Regions from separate parts of the Azospirillum sp. A26 genome, predicted to be linked through region 3. Evidence: riboswitches for the same ligand, from Rfam matches in the RefSeq annotation. Region 3 holds a riboswitch; each other region holds the start of a gene.
The links. A riboswitch is a leader RNA that binds a small molecule or an ion and turns the genes downstream of it on or off. The one in region 3 is predicted to bind thiamine pyrophosphate.
Positions count from the first base shown of each region.

Region 1: linked by a shared signal. The riboswitch ahead of ABNQ39_RS23375 (ABC transporter substrate-binding protein) and the one ahead of thiO (glycine oxidase ThiO) in region 3 are both predicted to bind thiamine pyrophosphate.
Region 2: linked by a shared signal. The riboswitch ahead of ABNQ39_RS04675 (ABC transporter ATP-binding protein) and the one ahead of thiO (glycine oxidase ThiO) in region 3 are both predicted to bind thiamine pyrophosphate.

Region 1 is NZ_CP170473.1:2,060,101-2,067,253, reverse strand. It holds gene ABNQ39_RS23395 (hypothetical protein) at 1-654, opposite strand, end outside; gene ABNQ39_RS23390 (ABC transporter ATP-binding protein) at 781-1,482, opposite strand; gene ABNQ39_RS23385 (branched-chain amino acid ABC transporter ATP-binding protein/permease) at 1,479-3,203, opposite strand; gene ABNQ39_RS23380 (branched-chain amino acid ABC transporter permease) at 3,196-4,068, opposite strand; gene ABNQ39_RS23375 (ABC transporter substrate-binding protein) at 4,073-5,224, opposite strand; TPP riboswitch at 5,307-5,422, opposite strand; gene ABNQ39_RS23370 (DMT family transporter) at 5,456-6,370, opposite strand; gene ABNQ39_RS23365 ((2Fe-2S) ferredoxin domain-containing protein) at 6,503-6,835, opposite strand; gene ABNQ39_RS23360 (ABC transporter permease) at 7,022-7,153, shown strand, end outside.
Region 2 is NZ_CP170472.1:868,112-875,264, reverse strand. It holds gene ABNQ39_RS04685 (hypothetical protein) at 1-557, opposite strand, end outside; gene ABNQ39_RS04680 (acetoin utilization protein AcuC) at 753-1,880, opposite strand; TPP riboswitch at 2,001-2,107, shown strand; gene ABNQ39_RS04675 (ABC transporter ATP-binding protein) at 2,155-2,886, shown strand; gene ABNQ39_RS04670 (ABC transporter permease) at 2,883-3,650, shown strand; gene ABNQ39_RS04665 (ABC transporter substrate-binding protein) at 3,668-4,609, shown strand; gene ABNQ39_RS04660 (universal stress protein) at 4,727-5,554, shown strand; gene ABNQ39_RS04655 (inositol monophosphatase family protein) at 5,598-6,410, opposite strand; gene ABNQ39_RS04650 (hypothetical protein) at 6,448-6,996, opposite strand; gene ABNQ39_RS04645 (hypothetical protein) at 7,129-7,153, opposite strand, start outside.
Region 3 is NZ_CP170472.1:2,936,093-2,943,245, forward strand. It holds gene ABNQ39_RS14720 (DinB/UmuC family translesion DNA polymerase) at 1-381, shown strand, start outside; gene ABNQ39_RS14725 (methyl-accepting chemotaxis protein) at 402-2,465, opposite strand; TPP riboswitch at 2,720-2,819, shown strand; gene thiO (glycine oxidase ThiO) at 2,811-4,007, shown strand; gene thiS (sulfur carrier protein ThiS) at 4,004-4,225, shown strand; gene ABNQ39_RS14740 (thiazole synthase) at 4,409-5,215, shown strand; gene ABNQ39_RS14745 (PaaI family thioesterase) at 5,361-5,804, shown strand; gene ABNQ39_RS14750 (hypothetical protein) at 5,834-6,298, shown strand; gene ABNQ39_RS14755 (hypothetical protein) at 6,344-7,153, opposite strand, start outside.

The DNA.
Region 1 (7,153 bases), on a different replicon from region 3:
GACGCAGGTCTTCAGGTCGCCCAGCACCTTCTTGGTGCCGGCCAGCTTGAAGACGATGCGGTCGCTGGCCGACGAAACCACCAGCTCGTTGCCGCCCATCAGGGCGTTGATCAGCTCTTCGTCCTTGCCGTTGGAAACCACCAGCATGTCCGGCTGGGACGCGACGGCGGTCCGCTCCCGCTTCAGCTTCTTGTCGACCTCGATGGTCACCGGCCACTCGCCGCCCTTCGGCAGGTCGGCGCCGGGGATGCCGATGCCGATGTTGGTCTCGCCCTTCGGGCTGCGCGCGAACATCAGCACATGGCCGGAGGTGAATTCCCCCTCCGCCACGCAATAGGCGAAGCTGCCGTCCTTCTTCTTGGCGGCCCCGCCGTCCCAGCTCTCGATCAGCTCGCCCGGCCCGTCGGGCTTGGCGGGAGCCGAAGCGGACGGGTTGGCGGCCGGCTTGCCCGGAGCACTGTTCGGCGCATTGCCCGGTTTGGCGTCCTGCACCGGACCGCCGGGAACGACGATCTCGGCCTCCGGCTCGGGCAGTCCGTAATAGGCGGCGGGAGGAATCGTCGGCTGCACCGGCACCAGTTCGGCCATCGCCGGAGCCGACGCCACCCCCAGCAGGAGAAGCGCGGACAGCGATGCGGCGAAGCGGGCGGTCATGACGAGGTAATCCGTGGATGGTTGTGGCGGCGAAGCTATCCGCGCCTGCCCCCGTCCGCAAGCCCAACCGCCCGTCCTGTTGCACGCAGCAGACACCTGTTGCACAGGACACGCATAGGGAGGCGCCTAGCCGCCGAAGAAGGTCTCGCGCAGCCTCTCGTCCGACAGCGCCGCCACCGGCCCGTCGCCGACGACCCGCCCCAGCCGCAGCAGCACGGCGCGCGGTGCGACCGCCAGGGCGCGGGCGGCGCTCTGCTCGGCCAGCAGCACGGCCGTGCCGGTGCCGGCGATGCGGCGGACGGCGGCGAACAGCTCGTCGGCCAGCTTGGGCGACAGGCCGAGCGACGGCTCGTCCAGCAGAAGCAAGCGCGGCCGGCCCATCAGCGCCCGCCCCAGGCTCAGCATCTGCTGCTGGCCGCCGGACAGGCGCCAAGCGCTCTCGCGGCTCTTCAGGGCAAGGTCGGGGAACAGGGCGAAGACGCGCTCGACATCCTTTGCGCGGTCGCGGGCGGCGGGCAGGCCGGCGACCTCCAGATTGTCGCGCACGCTCATGCCCGCGAAGACCCGCCGCCCTTCCGGCACATAGCCGATGCCGCGCCGCACCCTCAACTCGGTGGCGAGGCCGCCGATGTCCGCCCCGTCGAAGCGAAGCTCCCCCTGCGCCGGCACAAGGCCGAGCAGAGCCTTCAGCAGCGTCGACTTACCCGCCCCGTTGGCGCCGAGCAGCGCCACCGTCTCCCCCGCCGCAAGGCTCAGCGACACATCGTCGAGCGCGCTCGCCCCGCCATAGCCGGCGGTCAGGCCGCGGATGGACAGCAGCGCGCTCATGCCGGCACCGCCCGGCCCAGATAGGCTGCGGCCACCGCCGGATCCCGGCGCACGCCGCCGGCCGGCCCGTCATAGATGACCCGGCCGCGGTCGAGGCACAGCACCCGGCCGGCGAGCGGCAACAGGAAGCCCATGTCATGCTCCACCAGCAGGATCGCCACGCCCTCCTCCACCAGTTCGCGCAGCAGGGCCGCCAGCTCCGCCTTTTCGCCGTCGGTCAGGCCGGCGGCAGGCTCGTCCAGCAGCAGCACCGCCGGCCGGCGGACCAGCGACCGAGCCAGTTCCACCCGCCGCCGCAGCGCCGCCGGCAGCGCGTCGCAGCCCTGGCCGGCGAGGTCGCCGACGCCCAGCCGGTCGAGCGCCCAGCGGGCATGCGCCTCCGCCGTCCGGGCGTCGGGATCGACGGCAAGGCGCGCGGCGGCGACCGCCTCCAGCACGCCGGCCCCAATCGGCAAGACCGCCGCCTGGAAGCTGCGGGCCAGTCCGGCGCGGGCCAGCCGGTCGGCACGCAGCCCGGTGACCTCGCGTCCACCCAGCCGCACCCGCCCGGCATCCGGCCGCTCCAGCCCCGACAGCAGGTTGATCACCGTGGATTTGCCGGAGCCGTTCGGGCCGATCAACCCGGTGATGGTTCCCGACCGCAGTTCCAGCGACACGCCGTCCACCGCCCGCACACCGCCGAAGGACTTGCGCAGATCGTCGACCGCCAGCCCGTCCGGGGAATTTGGCGGACGCGGCGGCTCCTTCGCCTCGACCGACGCCCGCGGACTGCGGCCGAACAGGCGGGCCGCGATGCGGTCGAGCAGGCCGGTGAGCCCGTCGGGCGCCAGCACCACGGTCGCCAGCAGGGCGACGCCATAGACGACCAGATAGCCGCGCTCCAGGAAGCGGAACCACTCCGGCAGATGCAGCAGAAGCACGGCGCCCAGCACCGCCCCGGCCATCCGCCCCCGCCCGCCGACGATGGCGATGGTGAGGATGGAGACCATGACCGGGAATTCCAGCACCTCCGGCGAGACGACGCGCTGGGTGTGGACGGCCAGCGCCCCGGCGGCCCCGGCGAAGAGCGCACTGATGCCGAAGGCGATCAGCCGCAGCCGCCCGACGTCGAGCCCCAGCGTTGCCGCCGCCAGCGGATCGTCGCGCAGCATCGCCAGCGAGCCTCCGAGCCGTCCCCGCGCCAGCCGCCAGCCGATCAGCCCGCCGAGAGCGACCAGCCCCCAGACCAGCCCGGCCATCGGCAGCCCGCGCGGCACCGCCCAGCCGAACAGCACCGCCGCCAGCACTCCGGCCAGCCCGTTGGAGCCGCCGGTCAGCTCCGGCAGGTTGACCGCCAGCAGATGGAGAACCTGGGCGATGCCGAGAGTCGCCAGGGCGAAGTAATGCGACTCCAGCCGCAGCACCGCCAGACCGACCGGCAGGGCCAGCAGCAGCGGCACCAGCATCGACAGCGGGAAGGTCGCTTCGAAACCGAGCCCGTAGCGGCTGCCGAGGATACCCGTCACATAGGCGCCGACGCCGAAGAAGGCGCCCTGCGCCAGCGACAGCGCACCGCCGAGCCCGAAGACGATCTGGAAACCGAAAGTCGCCAGCGCATAGACCCCGGCAACGGTCAGGACGCGCAGGCCGTAGGGGGACGCGAAGGCCAGCGCATAGACCAGCAGGGCAAGCGCGCCGGCGATCAGCGCGACAGTTTCCGCCGGAGAGTGCCGTTCACCCACGGCGCCGCACCGCTTCGCCGAACAGCCCTTGCGGACGCAGAACCAGAATCGCCAGCAAGGTCAAATACAACGCGCCCAGCGCCACCGGATATGAGAGCACCGACGACACCCCCACCTCGAACAGCGCGATCAGCAGGGCGCCCACCACCGCACCCGGCACGGAGCCCCAGCCCCCCACCGTCACCGCGATGTAGGCCTTCAGAATCAGGTCGCCGCCCGAGGTCGGCGTGACGAAATAGCGGTTGGCCAGCAGCAGCCCGGCCGCCCCGGCACAGGCCGCCCCGATGGCGAAGGTCACCAGGATCATCGCGGTGACCGGCACGCCGCAGGCGCGCGCCATCTCTGGATCCTGCGCCGTGGCGCGCAGCCGGCGGCCGAGCTGCGTGCGGGCGAACACCCATTGCTGCGCGCCGATCAGCAGCCCCGCCACCGCGACGATGGCGAGCGATTGCTCGGGCACCGCCAGCCCGGCGATGTGCAGCGTGTCGTCGCCGAACAGCGGCGGTGCGGCGCGCGGCTCCGGCCCGAACAGGATGGCGGCCCCGTTCTGCAGGATGATGCCGACCGCGATGGTGCTGATGAAGACCGAGACCGGCGGCCGGCGGCGCAGCGGCAGATAGGCCGCCAGTGCCAGCAGCAGCCCCAGCGCCGCCATCAGCGCCAGAACCACCGGCAGCAGGACGATGCCCGGCAGCGGGATCAGCGGCGCCAGCGCAACCGCCAGCAGCCCGCCGGCCATCACGAGATCGCCCTGGGCGAAATTCACCGCCGAGGTGGCGTTCAGCACCAGCACGAAGCCCAGCGCCACCAGGGCATAGGCCGCCCCCAGCGCCACCCCGTTGACCAGCAGTTGAAGCGCCGCCATCCGCTCACTTCGCCGCAAGCGTCGGGTCGTCGTACCGCTTCACCAGCACCGGCACGCGGCTGGCCCCGTCATAGCAGACGATGACGGCGGAATGGGCCATGTTGCCCTTGCCGTCGGACTTGTAGGTCATGGCGAGGCCCCGGAACGTCTCGGCGGACAGCGCCTTGCGGATGGCGTCCGGCGACCGGGCGCCGGCCTTCACCGCCTCCAGCACCATGGTCATGCCGTCATACTGGCCGAGCGCGAAGGCGTCCGGCTCCTTGCCGAAGGCGGCGCGGTAGGCGTCGGTGAAGGCCTTGACCTCCGGCGTGCCGCCCGAGATCGGCGATGCCGCGGTCTCGGCACAGACGCCATTCAGCTCCGCCGGTTCCAGCAGGGCGGCGGTGCTCGGCTGATGCATGGCGGAGCCGGCGACGATGGGCAGGGTCACGCCGCTGGACGCCGCCTGCCGCAACAGCAGCGCGGTCGGGCCGGAATGCAGGTGCAGGACCAGCACGTCCGGCTTGGCGGCGAGCGCCTTGGTCAGCACCGGCAGCAGATCCTTGGCCGCCGGGTCCACCCCCTCCTCGAAGACGGGCGTGACGCCCAGCGCCTTGAAGGCGGCGTCGAGATGGGCCTTGCCGCTCTGGCCGTAGGCGGTGGTCTGGTAGATGACGGCCGGTTGCCGCTTGCCCAGCTCCTCCACCACATAGCGGGCATGGGCGGCCTTGGTCACGGCGTCGCCGGGGAAGAAGCGGAAGACCCAGGGATTGCCCTGCTCGGTGATCGAGGCGGTGCCCGACACGGTGACCAGCGGCAGCTTCAGCTCGCCCGCCAACGGCAGCATCGCCAGCATCTGGGTGCCGAGCATGCTGGCGGCGACCGCGCCCACCGTGCCGCGGCCGGCCGCGCGCTCCAGCGCCGTCACCGCCGCCTCGGGCGAGGTGCCGGTGTCGACGACCTCCGAGGCGATGGCGACGCCGGCCGGTGTCTGCTTCAGCGCCAGGACGGCGCCGTTGCGCTGGCTGGTGCCCTCCAGCGACAGGAAGCCGGTCAGCGGCACCAGCACCGGGAAGGACAGCGTGTCGTCGGCACGGGCGGCGGACGACAGACAGACGGACGACAGGCAGGAGGATGCGGCCAGCAGGCCGATCAGAAGGGAAAGCGTGCGCCGCATGACCGAAAACTCCTCGACACGCGCCGGCGGTTGGGGCGACGCGGAGGGGACGGGGCGCTTTGCAGCAGCTTTCAGCGGGTCCGTCGGGTTCCGGTCGGCTCCCTTCGCCGGCATGACCCGGATCAGGTTCGATGGGTGTTGTCTCAGCCCCCACGGTTGCCGAACCGGCATCCGCATGAGGCACCCCAGCCGTGAACAGGCGGCGAGAGTGTCGCCGCCGGCCCCGTCCTGTCAAGAACCCAACCGGCGGCGCGCCACCATGGTTTCACGATGCAGGATGTAGAGCCCGCTGCCGATGATCACCATGGCGCCGGCCAGGACCGGCACCGTCGGCAGGTCGCCGAACACCAGCCAGCCGAACAGGCTGGCCCAGACCATGCCGGTATATTCGAACGGCGCCACCACCGCCGGCGGCGCGCGGCGGAAGGCCTGGGTCAGCAGGACCTGTGCCCCAGCGCCGATGGCCCCGACCAGCGCCATCAGCCCCAGCGCGAAAGCGGTGGGCGCCGTCCAGACCGGCACGGCCAGCGCCCCGCTGACCAATGTCGTCGTCAGCAGCAGGTAGAGCACGATGGACGCGCTGGTTTCCGTCCGCGACAGGCCGCGCACGGCCAGTGCGGCCAGCGCATAGAACAGGGCGGCGCACAGCCCGACCAGCACCGGCACCAGCGGCGCCCCGGCCGACGGCTGCGCCATCACCACCACGCCGCTGAACCCGACCACCACGGCGGCCCAGCGGCGCCAGCCCACCGGCTCGCCCAACAACGGCGCCGACAGCGCGGTGATGAACAGCGGACCGGCGAAGCTCAGCACATAGACGTCGGCCAAAGGCAGTTCGCGGAAGGCATAGAAGAAGCATCCCATCGAGATCAGCCCGGCGAAGGCGCGCCACACATGCCCCAGGGGCCGCCGCGTCCGCATCGCCGCGATCCCGCCGCCGCATGTCAGGGTGTAGCCGCCCACCAGCAGAAAGGCGACCAGCGAGCGCACGAACATCAGCTGCGGCACCGGGTAATCGGCGGTCAGGAACTTGATGAGCGTGTCCATCGCCGCGAACAGCAGGATGGCGCCCAGGAAGCAGCCGACGGCATAGGGAACCGAATCGGCCTCGGCAGGCAGCAGGTCGGCGGTTTCGGCGTCGGTCATGGACTCGGTTCGGAACGGCAATGGCGGGAGCTGCCCACATTATGGGCAAATGCGCCCGCGTCCCAATGCCGCAACCGCAGGTCTGGTAGGCGCAGCCATACTTAAAGGTTGGCTCGGGCGCCCCCCTTCGCCTCACCGCGTCAGAACCATCACCAGCCGTTCGACCGGCGCATCGTTCACCAGATGCGAGTCGACGATCTCGTCGATGTCCTCCGGGGTTTCCGGCCGGTACCAGATGCCGTCCGGATACACCACCATCAGCGGCCCGGCGGAACAGAAGCCGAGGCAACCGGTCATCGCCATGCCGACATCGGTCAGGCCCTTGCCCTGGATTTTCTGATCGAGCCGCTGCCACAGCGGATGCGCGCCCTTGGCGGCGCAGCTGCCGCGCGGATGGCCGGGCGGACGCTGCTGGGCGCAGCAGAAGACGTGGTGACGGAAGGTCTGCGGGATGTCGAGCGGCATCGGCGATGCTCCATAGCCATAAAATTTCTATGGGTAAGAAGCATGCCAGAATGCTGCGTTGCGGCAAGACTTTTTGTAATCCTTCCAACTCCAGGCGGCGCTTGGATTCCCGGCACCATGAAATGCTTGGTCGGCAGAGCATTGGCGGTTAAGAATCCCCGGCAAGGGGCAATCCAGGAGACGCCGGTGCTGCTGAGCGGATCGGGGAAGGGCCAGCCGGGCGCGGTGCCGGGCTGGGTCGGGTATGCGCTGCTGCCGGTTCTCAACCTCGTCGCGGCCTTCGTGCTGTCGGGGCTGGTGATCCTGGTGATCGGCGAG
Region 2 (7,153 bases), 880 kb from region 3:
TTGCCGGCGGCCTTGCCCCCGGCCCGCGCATCGCCGCGCATGAAGGTCTTCTGGAAACCCATCTTGAACGGGAAGGCCACGTCGCACAACTGCTTGGCCTCGTCGAAGCTTGACGCCCAGACCTCGGCCACGTTCGTGCAGCGCCAGATGGGGTTGACCTGCGCCCGTTCACCGGCGGCGCGGGCAGCGGCAGACGCCTTCTCCTGCGTCACCGTCGCGACGAATTTCATCAGCCCGGCCTGCGGGTCGCCGACCTCATGCACGAACATCGGCGGCTGGTCCGACAGGTCCCGGACCTGTTTTTCGGCCTTGCGGATATCGCTTTCCAGCCGGTTGCGGTCGGAAGACTGGCTGTTCCGACGCTGGACCAGATGGTTCACCCGGTTTTGCAGATCCTGCGCCTCGGCATGCAGGACGTAGATGCGGTTCTCGATCTGGTCGAGGCCGCTGCTCTTCTCCATGATGTTGGGCAGGAAATCCTTCAACATCATGGCGACCGGGACGGCAGCCAGCATGATGATGACGATGGCGATCAGGAACAGCGTCGTGTTCGACATCCGCCCGCCCGTTCTCCTGCCGCAAATCCTGCCGGCAAATCCCGCCGAAGCCCGCATCACCCGACGCGGAAGCTGCACCGGCGCAGTGGAAAAGAGCATCAACAAACAATCCGACCCCGTCAACGAATCGTCACAGGTTGGTTCGAAATTCGTCGGAATGAGTCGGTCGGCCGCGGGTCAGGACAGCGCCCCCCTTCAGGACAAGGCCATCCCGGCCACCCGCTTCACAGCGTCCCGCACCGGACCCGGCCGCCGTTCGTCACCCAGCGTGGTGAACCAATGGTCCGGCGGGTTGCGGCCGGCGGCGCGGTTCCAGGTCAGGGCGCGCAGCACCGCCTCCGCCTCCGCCGTCGGCCGCACGGCGGGATCGATGCCGTTCATCACCGCCCAGATCCCGGCCCAGCAACGCCCGACCGACCAGGGGTTATAGCCGCCGCCTCCGACCACCAGCACCCGCGGCGCCAGGGGAAGCAGCGCCGCCACGGCATCCCACAGCGCGCGGTTGGACAGCTCCAGCCGGCTCAACGGATCCTCGGCCAAGGCATCGGCGCCGGTCTGGATCACCATCGCCTGCGGACGGAAGGAACGGGCCAGCGGCAGGACCGCCGCCTCCATCACATGTTCCATCTCGCTGTCGTTGAAGCCCGGCGGCACCGGCAGGTTGCGGGCCATGCCGCCGGCGCGGTCCTCCGCCTTGCCGGTGTAGGGCCACCGCCCATCCTCATGGATGGACAGGGTCAGCACCCGGTCGTCGTCGGCGAAGGCCTCCTCCACCCCGTCGCCATGATGGGCGTCGAGATCGACGTAGAGGACCCGCTCCAGCCCATGGTCCAGCAATTCCAGAATGCCGAGAACCGGTGCGTTGAAATAGCAGAAGCCGCTGGCCCGGTCGCGCCGCGCATGATGCGTCCCGGCGGCCGGCGCATAGACAAGACCGGCCGGCCGGTCGCCGAGAATCCTGGCCGCCTGCAAAGCCGATCCGCTGCTGTGGGCCGGCCGCCGGTACATCTCGGCGAAGACGGGATTTTCCAGCTTGCCCAGATTGTGGCGGGTGGCGGTCGCCTCGTCGACCCGCTGCTCGGCCTCCGCCCGCTTCAGCGCGGCGATGTAGTTGGACGTGTGGAAGCGCGCCAGTTCGCGTTCGCTCGCCACATGGGTGTCGAGATAGACCTCGTCCGGCAGCCAGCCCATGGCGCGGCTGAGGTCGATGGCGGTCGACACGCGTGGAATCGCCAGCGGATGCTTCGGCCCATAGGTCGAGCCGCGGTAGATTTCCCCGCCGATGAACAGCGGTGTGCGGAAGGGCGTGGTCAGGACGGGCACTCCTCGATGCCCGTCAGAAACTAGGCGCCGCGGCGGTGCGGTCAAGCCGCCCGCTTCCGCATGCCGGAACCTGCATCCGGCAATGCTTGCGGTTACGGATCGTCCGCGCCTATAGTCGCCGCCTTCACTGGGGGGAGCCGATGGGCGGCTGAGAGGTCCTGTTGCGGGACGACCCCTGGAACCTGATCCGGTTCATGCCGGCGTAGGGATCAGTGATGCGGGACCGCACCCTCTCCATCTCCGCCAGTCCACCATGCATGCCCGCGTGCCTGCGATGACGCCGCTTTCGGTGACCATCTCGCGCGCGCGGCTGACCTATGGCGGCACGCTGCTTTTCTCCGACCTGACGCTGGAACTGCCGGCCGGTCGGACCACCTGCCTGCTGGGGCCGAGCGGCGTCGGCAAGACCACGCTCCTGCGCATCCTCGCCGGTCTGGCCGAGCCGGAGCCGCCGACCGAGGTGGTCACCGGCGACCGGCAGCCGCTGGCCGGCCGGATCGCCTACATGGCGCAGCAGGATTTGCTGCTGCCCTGGCTGACCGTTCTCGACAATGTCCTGCTCGGCGACCGGCTGCGCCACCGCCGTCCCGACCCGGCACGGGTGGAGCAGGCCCGCGAGCTGCTGGACCGCGTCGGCCTGGCGGGGCGCGAGCGCGACCGTCCCGCCGCGTTGTCAGGCGGGCAGAAGCAGCGCGTGGCGCTGGCCCGCACCCTGATGGAGGACAAGCCGCTGGTCCTGATGGACGAGCCCTTCTCCGCGCTCGATGCCATCACCCGGCTGCGCTTGCAGGAAACGGCGGCGGAGACGCTGGCCGGCCGCACCGTCCTGATGGTCACCCATGACCCGTTGGAGGCGTTGCGCATCGGCGACCGCCTGCATGTGATGACCGGCCGGCCGGCCGTCATGGGGCCGGCGCTGGAGCCCTCCGGCCCGGTGCCGCGCCGTGTCGACGATCCGGACCTGCTGGCGCATCAGGCCGAACTGTTGCGGAGGCTGGCGGAATGAAGGGGCTGCTGCGCGGCGCGATCACCCTGCTGGTGCTGGTCGCCGGCTGGCAGGCGCTGGTCTGGGCCACCGGGCTGCCGCGCTACCTGCTGCCCGGTCCGCTGGCGGTGGCGGACGCCATGCAGCGGCAAGCCCCTCTGCTGTTGACCCATGGCCTGACCACGCTGGCCGAGATTCTGATCGGGCTGGTGGCTGGCGTGGCGCTGGGCGGGGTCAGCGCCTTGCTGCTCGCGCGATTCCGCACGGCGCGGCGCTGGCTGATGCCGCTGCTTCTGGTCAGCCAAGCCATCCCGGTCTTCGCGCTGGCGCCGCTGCTGGTGCTGTGGCTCGGCTATGGCATGGCGTCCAAGATCGCCATGGCGGTGCTGGTCATCTATTTCCCGGTGACGACCGCGCTGTTCGACGGGCTGCGGCGCACCGACCCCGGCTGGCTTGACCTTGCGCGCACCATGGGCGCCTCGCCCGCCGCGATCCTGTGGAGCATCCGCCTGCCGGCCGCCCTGCCCGCCTTCTGGTCCGGCGTGCGGGTGGCCGCCGCCGTGGCGCCCATCGGGGCGGTGATCGGCGAATGGGTGGGGTCGTCCTCCGGCCTTGGCTACCTGATGCTGCACGCCAATGCCCGCATGCAGATCGACCTTCTGTTCGCCGCCGTGCTGGTGCTGGGGCTGTTCGCGGTGACGCTGTATGCCGCCGTCGATGCGCTGGCCCGCCGTGCCCTGCCCTGGCAACCCGATACCCAACCTGCCGAAGACGCCAACCCTTGAAGGGGGAGAGACACCCGATGAAGCATCTTTTCACCGCCGGCCTGATCGCTGCCGGCCTGATGACCTCGCTTCCCGCGCTTGCCCAGGACAAGCTGTCCGTGATGCTGGACTGGTTCGTCAACCCGGACCACGCCCCACTGGTGGTGGCGCAGGAGAAGGGCTTCTTCAAGGATGCCGGGCTTGAGGTCACGCTGACCGCCCCAGCCGACCCCAACGACCCGCCGAAGCTGGTGGCTGCCGGTGGCACCGACATCGCCGTGTCCTACCAGCCGCAGCTGATCCTGCAGGTGGCGGAAGAGCTGCCGCTGGTCCGCATCGGCACGCTGGTGTCCACGCCGCTGAACTCGGTCGTCGTGCTGCGCGACGGGCCGGTCAAGACTCTGAAGGATCTGAAGGGCCGCAAGATCGGCTACTCCATCGCCGGCTTCGAGGACGCGCTGCTGGGCGCCATGCTGGAGAAGCAGGGGCTGAGCCTCAAGGATGTCGAGCTGGTGAACGTCAACTTCTCCCTGTCGCCGTCGCTGCTGTCGGGTCAGGTCGATGCGGTGGTCGGCGCCTTCCGCAATTTCGAACTGAACCAGATGGAGATCGAGAAGCACCCCGGCCGTGCCTTCTATCCCGAGGAAGAGGGCGTTCCGCCCTATGACGAGCTGATTCTGGTCGCCCGCAAGGACAAGGCGAACGATCCGCGCTTCAAGCGCTTCCTGGCGGCGGTGGAGCGGGCGACGCTCTACATCCTGAACCATCCGGAGGAATCGCAGGCCGCCTTCGTCAAGGGCCGGCCGGAGTTGAATGACGAACTGAACCGCCGCGCCTGGGCCGACACGCTGCCACGCTTCTCTCACAGCCCGGCCGCGCTGGATGCCGAGCGATATACCCGTTTCGCCGAGTTCCTGAAGGCCCGCGGTCTGATCAAGGCGGTGGCCCCGGTCGACCAGTATGCGGTGATGGTGAAGTAACCGCCTCCCTTTCCCTTGTGACCGGCGTTGCCATCGACCCCGGCGGAGCGTTACCTAGAGGGAAACCGCTCCGCCGGCTGATGGTGGACCGATCATAATGTTGGGAGACGCGAAGGCATGCCGATCAAGACCATCCTGCTGCACATGGCCAACGACGACGCCCACGCCAGCCGTCTGGCGGTGGCGGCGGCCCTAGCCAAGCGTTTCTCCGCCCATATCCAGGCGCTCTACATCGCCACCCCGGTGTCGATGCCGGCGGGCGCGACCGGCCGCGCCGCATCCTATGGCTTCATGGCGGAGGCGACCGCCATCGCCCACGAGAATGCCGAGCGGATCGAGCAGGAGGTCCGCAAGTCGCTTGACGGGCTGCCCTACGACTGGACGGTCGAAGAGGGTGACCATGTCGATCTGCTGGCCGAGCGCGCCGCCTATGCCGACCTGATCGTCGTTGCGCAATCCGCGGCCGTGCGGGCGGGCGAGCGGGTGTCGCTGCACCACATCCCCGACCGTTTGCCGCTGGAGACCGCAACGCCGGTCCTGATCCTGCCGCCGAGGCAGCCGGCTGCGGCCCCCATCGGCCGCCATGTGCTGATCGCCTGGAAGAACACACGCGAATCCACGCGTGCGGTCCGCGCCGCCATGCCCTTCCTGGAGGCGGCGGAGTCCGTCACCGTGCTGACCGTGGAACCACTCGGGCAACAGAGCAGGGAGGCCGCCACCCTGGTCGACTGGCTGCACCGCCACGGCATCGCCGCCCGTCCACAGTCGGTCATCGCGTCCGGTGGCGAGGTCGGCGACATGATCCTGTCCTGCTGCACCGACCAGGGCGCCGACCTGCTGGTGATGGGCGCCTACGGCCACTCCCGCCTGCGTGAACTGGTGCTGGGCGGGGCGACCCGCACGGTGCTGGACGGGCTGGCCCTGCCGGCGCTGCTGGCGCATTGAAGGGGCGCGGGAGGGCTGTCGGCCTCCTGCACCCGACACGCACTCAGCCGAACAGCTGTCCATGCAGCGCCTGCCAGCTTTCGCGGTCGGGCGCCAGCAGGATGCTGCCGTTCAGCAGCCCCGGCCGGTAGGGCGTCCCGTCGATCAGCGCCGAATAGCCGCCGGCCTCGGCATGCAGCAGGACGCCGGCCGCATGGTCCCACGGCATCAGCCGGTGATAGAGCGAGTAATGCGCCCGCCCGTCCAGCAGGCGCAGATACTCCTGGGCGGCGCTCGACAGGCACACGCGGTCCGCCAGCCCGACGCTGCGCTCTTCCAACTGGCGCCCCATCTCAGCACTGCAGAAGCGCGTGGACAGTGCTCCGACCATCTGCGGCAACGGAACGGCCGGTGCGACATGGACACGGCGACCGTCGAGCCAGGCCCCCTGCCCCTTCACCGCCGTCGCCATCCGGCCATCGACCGGATCGTGGATCCAGCCGGCGACCGTCTCCCCTTTGCAGGCAAGCGCGACGATCACCGCGAACATCGGCCGTCCCTGGGCGAAATTGATCGTGCCGTCCACCGGGTCGATGATCCAGACCGGATCGTCGCCATGGATGCGGTCGAGCACGCGCTCGTCCTCGGAGGCGGCCTCCTCCCCGACGACGCGGCTGCCTGGCAGCAGCGCCGACAGAGCCGGGGTCAAGGCCCGCTCCGCCGCCTCGTCGGCCAGCGTGACGAGATCGGTCGGGCCGGTCTTCTGCCGGATGCCGGCGGCGTCGAGCTTCTGGAAATAGGGCATGATCTCCATCCGGGCGACGGAGCGGATCAGATCGGCGACGCGGTCGATGTCGGGGAGTGGGAAGCCCGTCATGGTCGGTTGGCCCCTTGAAGTTTGAGTTCGGAGAGGATCAGCGCTTCGCCGCCGGCTTGCTGCCAGGTACGCTGTCCAGCTTCAAAACGGGATCGCCGCCCTTCGGGTCGGTCAGCAGCACCTTGCCGTCCAGCCCACTGTCCTTCAGCGCCTCCGACAGCGCATCGAAGGTGGCGCGGTCGGCCGCGGCGGCGGCGGCTTCCTTGGCTGCATCAGGCTGCGGAGGCGGTACGGGACCGCCCTGCGCCGGTTGGCGTGGCGCCTTGGGGTCGGGTGGCGGCGGAGGCGGAGGCGCCGCAGCGGTATCCTTCTCAGATTCGGGCGGCGGCGGCGGGGGTTGCCACAGGCGAAAGCAGTCGGTGAAGGTCTGCTGCTTGCAGTCCTTCAGCAGACCGGCTGCATCGGGAGCGACGACCTGCGGCTCATCGGGCGCCACCGACAGCGGCTTCGGCGGCGGAGGAAGCGGGTCCTCGGGTGGGGTCTCCGGTTCTTCCACATAGCCGGGCGGCAGCGGGGTTCCCGGTCGCAGCGGCTCCGCCGCCGCCAGTGGCTGGACGAATGCCAGCAACAGCGGCAGCGCCGGCATCAGACGGCCGGCACCGGTCAGGATGGTTCGGGAAGGGAAACGGAGCAATTCGGGACCGCGGCGATGGCGAACGGCTCATTATGACCTGCCATCGCAGGCGCCGTCATCCCTCAAGCATGTGTCAAATCACCGTCATGCCGCGGCGCGCTGATCGTGG
Region 3 (7,153 bases):
CGGGAAAGCTGGCTGCCGGAGCGCTGCGTGGCGCCGCATCCGCCGATGGAGCGCCTGCCGGCGCAGAAGCCCTGGCCGGCCGGGCAGCCGCGCCCCCTGCGCCTGCTGACCCCGCCCGAACCGGTGGAGGCCACCGCGCCTCTGCCCGACGACCCGCCGCTGCTGTTCGTCTGGCGCGGCGTGCCCCACCGTGTGCGCCGGGCCGAAGGGCCGGAGCGGATCGAAGGCGAATGGTGGCGTGGGCAAGGGTCGCTGGGGCTGGCGCTGCGCGACTATTACCGAGTCGAGGATGAGGGCGGCCGGCGCTTCTGGCTGTTCCGCGCCGGCCTGTACCGCCCTGACGAGACCCCGCGCTGGTTCCTGCACGGGTTTTTGGCGTGAGGTGTCGGGCAGCCGCCCGCTTACCCCGCCCGGTCGAGCTGCTTCAGGAAGGCGATGTAGCGGTTGATGTCCTCCATGCGGCGGGCATGGTCGTTCATGTCGGACAGGCGGCCTTCGATGGCCTTCTGGGCGCCCTCCACCTCGTCGATCACCGCATGGATGTCGGTCTGCAACTCCTGCGAGGCGGTGGCGGCCTCGTCCATGCGGGCGCTGGTGTCGTCCAGCTGGCCGCCGACGGAGCGGACGGAGGTCACCACCTGGTCGATGGCGCGGCGGGTGTCGGCCAGCGTCTGCTTGGTGTCGTTGGCCAGCTTGCGCACCTCCGCCGCCACCACGGCGAAGCCCTTTCCGGCCTCTCCGGCGCGGGCGGCCTCGATGGTGGCGTTGAGTGCCAGCAGGTTGGTCTGGCTGGCGATGCCGTCGATCACCGCCAGCACCTTCTCGATGCTCTTGACCACGGTGGACAGCTGGTTGAATTCGCGGACCAGCGCCTCCTTGCGGTCGGCGTGGCCGTCGAACAGGGTGGCGTGGCGGTTCAGCGTCGCCTCGATCGCCGACATCGAGCCGCCGATGCGCGCGGCATAGCTGGCGGTCTCCTGCACGCCGCCGGTCAGCGTCACCAGCGCGTCGAGATAGCTGTGCATCCGCTCGATCACGCTGTTGCGGATGCGGCTGAGCAGCTCCAGCCGGTTGTAGCGGGTGGCGATGAAATAGCTCTGGAACCGGGCGTAATGCACCGGGAAGCGGTCGACCATGTCGTCGGAGAACCCAGTGCCGGGCGGCACCTCGAAGAACATCAGCGCCGACAGGGTCTGGTTGATGTTGATGCCCAGCAGCTCGCCGAAGGTGGAGAAGCCGGCGGCGGCAAGCCCGTCGAAGGCATGGACCCGCGACAGCTGGTCGGGGTTGTTCAGCCGGCGCAGGATGCAATCGTTCAGGATGGCGCCGACCGGCCGTGGCTTGTTGCGCAGATAGGCCGAGAGGTCGTCCTCCGTCTGGCGGACGAAATCGGTCGCCTCCACCAGGCACAGCGAGTCGCCGGGATTGACGTCGCAGTAGAAGGCGACCTCCCCCTTCTCGAAATCGAAGCCGGAGATGGAGCGGATGAACAGCTCCCCCTCCATCTCGATGGCGAAGGTGTTCTTCGCCAGCTTGCCCGGCAGCTCCTGCGGCTTGCAGCGCAGGGATTTGGCGAGCGCGTCGATGAAGCCGACGACCTCGAAGCCGTCGCGGTCGATCACGCTGCGCACGATGCGGCGCATCGGGTCGGCGTCGACCACGGCGAAGCGGGTCTGGGTCGGCCGGAAATTCTGCGACTTGAAGATGCCGTAGCGGATGCCGGGCGCCATCTTCAGGAAGATCGTCACCGCAACGTTCTCCAGCACGCGCTGGCCGTCGAACAGATGGGTGTTGCGGAAGTCCAGCTTGCCGCCCGCCGAACCGCCGATGAACAGGCAGGGGAAATGGCCGGAGCGGTAGACCGCCTCCATGAACCAGCTTTCGCTGGCCGACAGCCCGTCGATGAAGGTCAGCGCCACCGTGTCGTGGCTGTCGACGGGGAAGGGAACGCGGATGCGATCAAGCTCGCCGCGGATCGCCTCCACCCGGGCCGGCACATCGCGGGTCGGGCGGCCGCCGCGCAGGTCGTCGCAATGCAGCGGGACCGACTGGATGCTGACCCCGGCGAGCAGGCGCGGGCTGAAGGATTGCAGCACCACGCTGTCCCAGCGGTCGCCGGCCTTGCGGTAGAGCGGCTGGCCCTCGGCCGCGCACAGCTCGCCCGCGCTGGAGACCAGCACCAGCTGGGTCGCCGCCGGCAGGGCGGAGCGGACCGCCCGCGCGGTGGCGGCGAAATCAACATGCGGCGACACGAAGCCGACGACCAGCGCCGGTGCCCCGGCGGCGAAATTCAGCCCCTCCAGCGCCGCGGCACCGATCCGCTCCGCCGGCAGGCACAGGCTGCGGATCGGCTGTTCCGCCGGTCCGGTGGCGTGCGCTGCCGGTTCGGGCCCGCCAGCCGGGGTGCCCGCCGGAGTGCCGGGGACGGGGGAGGTCGGGGAGTCCGAGCGGAAGAAAGACAGCATGCTGGCGAATCCTCGGTCGTCTTTGTTGTTCATCCCGCGCACCGGCGGTGCCCGTTTTCTGCTGAATGCCCGGGTATGGCTCATTGTGCCGACATTTTAGCTGCCGCTCGGTAGCGCTTCCTGTCGGGGGGACTCCGTATCCGGCTGCGGCCTGTCGCCGCATCCATCGGCAGGTTGGGGGCGGTTGTGTGGTGGCAAGTCCGGGCGGTGGTCGATTCCGCTTGTGGGGCCAGCGGAAGATTGGCATAAGGCAATCCATAGGCCTGGGGTGCCGTGCGGTGGTCGCGCGGCTGAGAACACACCCATCGAACCTGTCTGGGTAATTCCAGCGAAGGGAGCCGCCGCATGATCCATGCGCCAGAACCGCATCCATATTCCGTTTCCGCGTCCGGACTCCGTCCTTCCCTGGCCCGCCCGTCCGTTGCCATCGTCGGCGCCGGCTGCATCGGCCTCGCCATCGCCTGGAGGCTGGCGTCGGCCGGCTGCCGCGTCGATGTCTTCGAGCGGGGGGAGGCCGGGCGCGGCGCCACCCATGCCGCCGGCGGGATGCTGGCCGCCTGTGTCGAGACCGAGCCGGGCGAGGAGGGGCTGCTGCCGCTGACCCGCGCGTCGCAGGCCCTGTGGCCGGACTTTGCCCGCGATCTCGAAGCGGCGAGCGGCATGGCCGTCGACCTGCGCAGCGAAGGCACCATGGTCATCGCCCTGACCGCCGACGATGCCGCGAAGGTGCGCTTCCTGCACGGGTTCCAGCGCGATCTGGGGTTGCCGGTGGAGTGGCTGAGCGGGGCCGAGGTGCGGCGGCGCGAACCCTTCCTGCAACCGGGTGTCGCCGGCGCCCTGTTCTGTGCCGGCGACCATCAGGTCGACAACCGCAAGGTCTCGGCAGCTCTGCGCCGCGCCGCCGAGGCTGCCGGCGCCCACCTGCACGAGCAATGCGGCGAGGTGGCGCTGGCGGTGGAGGGCGGGCGCGCCGTGGGTGTGCGGGTTGCCGAGACGCTGCACCGGGCCGACCGGGTGGTGCTGGCCGCCGGGGCGTGGTCGGCCGGGGTGCCCGGACTGCCGCCCGCCGCCCGGCCGCCGGTGCGCCCGGTGAAGGGGCAGATGGTCTGCCTGCGCATGGATCCCCTTCTGCCGCTGCTGCGCCATGTGGTGTGGACGCCCGGCACCTATCTGATCCCGCGGCTGGACGGCCGGCTGCTGATCGGCGCCACGACGGAGGAGCGCGGCTTCGACGACCGCCTGACCGCCGGCGGGCAGTTCGCCCTGCTGGACGGGGCATGGCGGGCGCTGCCCGGCATCGCCGAGCTGCCCATCGAGGAAGCCTGGGCGGGTTTCCGTCCCGGCAGCCGCGACGACGCGCCGATCCTGGGCGAGAGCTGCATTCCCGGCCTGATCCACGCCACCGGCCACCACCGCAACGGCATCCTGCTGACCCCGGTGACCGCCGACGGCATCGCCCGCCTGGTGCTGACCGGCGAGACCGACCCGCTGCTGCACCCCTTCGCCGCCGACCGCTTCGTTGCCGCGGGAGCCGCCGCATGAGTGCCGTTTCACGTGAAGCCATCCGCGTCAACGGCCGTGAGGAGCCGCTGTCCGCCGCCTCCGTCGCCGAGTTCCTGGCCGGGCGCGGCATCGCCGAGGGTGCGAAGGGCGTCGCGGTCGCTTTGAACGGCGCCGTGGTCCCCCGCCGCCGCTGGCTGGAAACCGCGCTTAAGCCCGGCGACAGCCTGGAAATCGTCCGCCCCATCCAGGGCGGCTGACCCCCCGATCTTCCCTCTCCCGCCCCGGGAGAGGGAAGGGGCCCATGCGCAGCATGGGAAGGGTGAGGGGTGGGGCAAGGATCAGAATCCATGTTCGGATACCCCCTCACCCTCCCCACGCCTAAGGCGCGGGTCCCCTCCCTCTCCCGGGGCGGGAGAGGGCCTTTGCAAAAGGTTCTCCCCATGCCCACCGACACCCCCGACACCCTCACCATCGCCGGGCGCAGCCTCGGCTCGCGGCTGTTCCTCGGCACTGCCGGCTATCCGAACCAGCAGGTGATGCTCGACGCGCTGGCGGCCAGCGGCAGCGAACTGGTTACGCTGGCGATCCGCCGCATCAGCCTGGACGGCTATTCGGAAAGCCTCGTCGACGTGCTGGCCCGCGCCACCGCCGGGCGGCCGACCGGTCCGGTCGGGCTGCTGCCCAACACCGCCGGCTGCATGACCGCCAAGGAGGCCGTGCTGACCGCCCAGCTGTCGCGCGAGGCGCTGGACACGCCCTGGATCAAGCTGGAGGTCATCGGCGACCGCGAACTGCTTTATCCCGACGTGGAGGAACTGCTGCGCGCGACCGAGGAGCTGGTGAATGACGGCTTCGTCGTGCTGCCCTATTGCAACGACGATCCGGTGACCTGCCGCAAGCTGGCCGACCTGGGGGCGGCGGCGGTGATGCCGCTGGGGGCCTTCATCGGTTCCGGCATGGGCATCCGCAACCCGCACGCCATCGAGACGATCTGCGCCCGCAGCCCGGTGCCGGTGGTGCTGGACGCCGGCATCGGCACCGCGTCCGACGCGGCGCTGGCGATGGAGCTTGGCTGCGCCGCCGTTCTGTTGAACACCGCGGTGTCGAAGGCACGCGACCCGGTGCGGATGGCGGCGGCGATGCGCGATGCGGTCAATGCCGGCCGCGCCGCCCATCTGGCCGGCCGCATGCCGATGCGCGCCCATGCCGAACCGTCCAGCCCGCAGATGGGCCTGATCGGCGGCTGAGGGCGGCCAATTGCGGAGCGACCGGAGAACGGCCGGGGTGGGCAAGGTGACGCGCACTCCGTTCGGCCGCTTGATCCGGCGGGGCGGCTGACGCAGGCTGTGGCGCACCGCCTCCCTTGGCGCCCATCTGCCGGAGACCCTTCCCTTGCCCGCCATTTTCGAACCCCGCACTCCCGACTGGAAGGCGCGCTGCTTCGCGTCCTTCGAACAGCAGCCGATCTGCAAGACGCTCGGCATCGAACTGGCGGCGATGGAGCCGGGCTTCTGCGAGATGCGTTTGCCCTTCCGTGCCGACCTGACGCAGCAGCACGGCTTCTTCCATGCCGGCATGGTCAGCACGCTGGCCGACAATGCCGGCGGCTATGCGGCGCTGAGCCTGATGCCGGCCGGGGCGGAGGTGCTGGCGGTGGAGTTCAAGATCAACCTGATGTCGCCGGCCAAGGGCGACGTCATGATCGCCCGCGCCCGTGTGGTGAAGCCGGGCCGCACCTTGGTCATCACCCAGGTCGAGGTGTCGATGCTGGACGGCGGTGTCGAGAAGGACTGCGCCCTGATGCAGCAGACCACCTTCTGCGTGATGCCGAAATGACGTTTCAACCGGTTCGAAAGGGCTTTTCCATGCTGTCTGCCCGTCTGTTGTCCGTGCCCGCCGCCCTGCTGCTGGCCGGCGGCATCGCCGTTCTGGCCGCCGCTCCGGCCGAGGCCAAGGACCCGCCCTCCTGCGCCGCCATCTCCTTCCGCTCGCTGCCCAGCGGCGCGCCGGACGGCGAGCAGGATGCCGGCCTCTACAAGTCGCGCTTCGGCAAGATCGAGGTGAAGGCCGACGTCAAGGGCGGGCAGGCCACCAGCTACTACATGGTGCTGAACGGCAAGAAGGTGGACGGCCCGGCCAACCCGCCGAAGATGTCGGAGGCCTGCCTGAAGTCCAAGCACGTCAAGGTCCCGGTCGCCAAGCAGACCCAGGGCACCTGCACCGGCACCCGCTTCCGCGTCGTCGTCGACCGCTCCAGCGGCAAGCCGGTCGCCGCCTTCTTCGGCCTGCAGGGCGAGGATTGGGCCTATTGCAGCGCGACGACGCTGTAAGGACAAAGTGCGAAAGGGGGGCGGAACTCCGCCCCCCTCATCTCCTCAGATCACCAGGGCCTTCACCCGTTCGCGCAGCACCTGCCGGGCCTTCTCCGCCTCCGCGCGGGCGGTGGTCAGGTCGCGAGCCAAGCCGTCCAGGCGGTTCTCCGCCTCTCCCATCTTCGCCAGCGTGCGCTTGTGCAGGTCGCTGCCCGCCGGCAGCGCCTTCAGGTTCTCGCGCAGCCGGTCCTGGTCGGCGATGCGCTCCGTCCGCTCGTCCTCCAATTCGGCGATGCGGCGCTCCTTCTCGGCGACGGTGGACTGCAGGCCGGCCAGCGTGGTCAGCGCCTGACGCACCTCCGGCGGCAGTTCGGGGGCGGAGGCGCGGGCGGCGATCTGGTCGGCGCTCAGATCGGTCAGCACGATCCGCTCCTGCCGCGGCCGTTCCAGCGTCGCGGTCAGCGTCACCGTCTTGCCGGCCGGCACCGCCAGCGGCAGGCGGTAAGCGCCGGCCGTCGCCTCCGGCTTGCCGCCCGCCGGCTCGGCGAGGTCCCAGCCGGGACGGCGCGGATGCTCGATCACCACGCTGCGGTCGGCGTCCGGGGCGCCCGCCACCGTGTAGGTGGTGCTCTGCCGGTCGGTGACCGACAGGGTCAGCACCCCGTCCGCAAGGGCGGCGCGGGAGAGCCGGCGGCTCGGCTTCTCCTCGCGGTCGATGGTCACCGCCTGATCGACGGCGAAGGACAGCAGGCGGCTGTCGCCCGCCGGCAGGGTCGCCATGCGCGCGTCGCCGACATAGGCGCTGGTCTCCGCCCCGGCGCCGCCGGTCCGGTCATAGAAGGTCAGCAGCCCCGGCGGCAGGGCGGTGTCGCC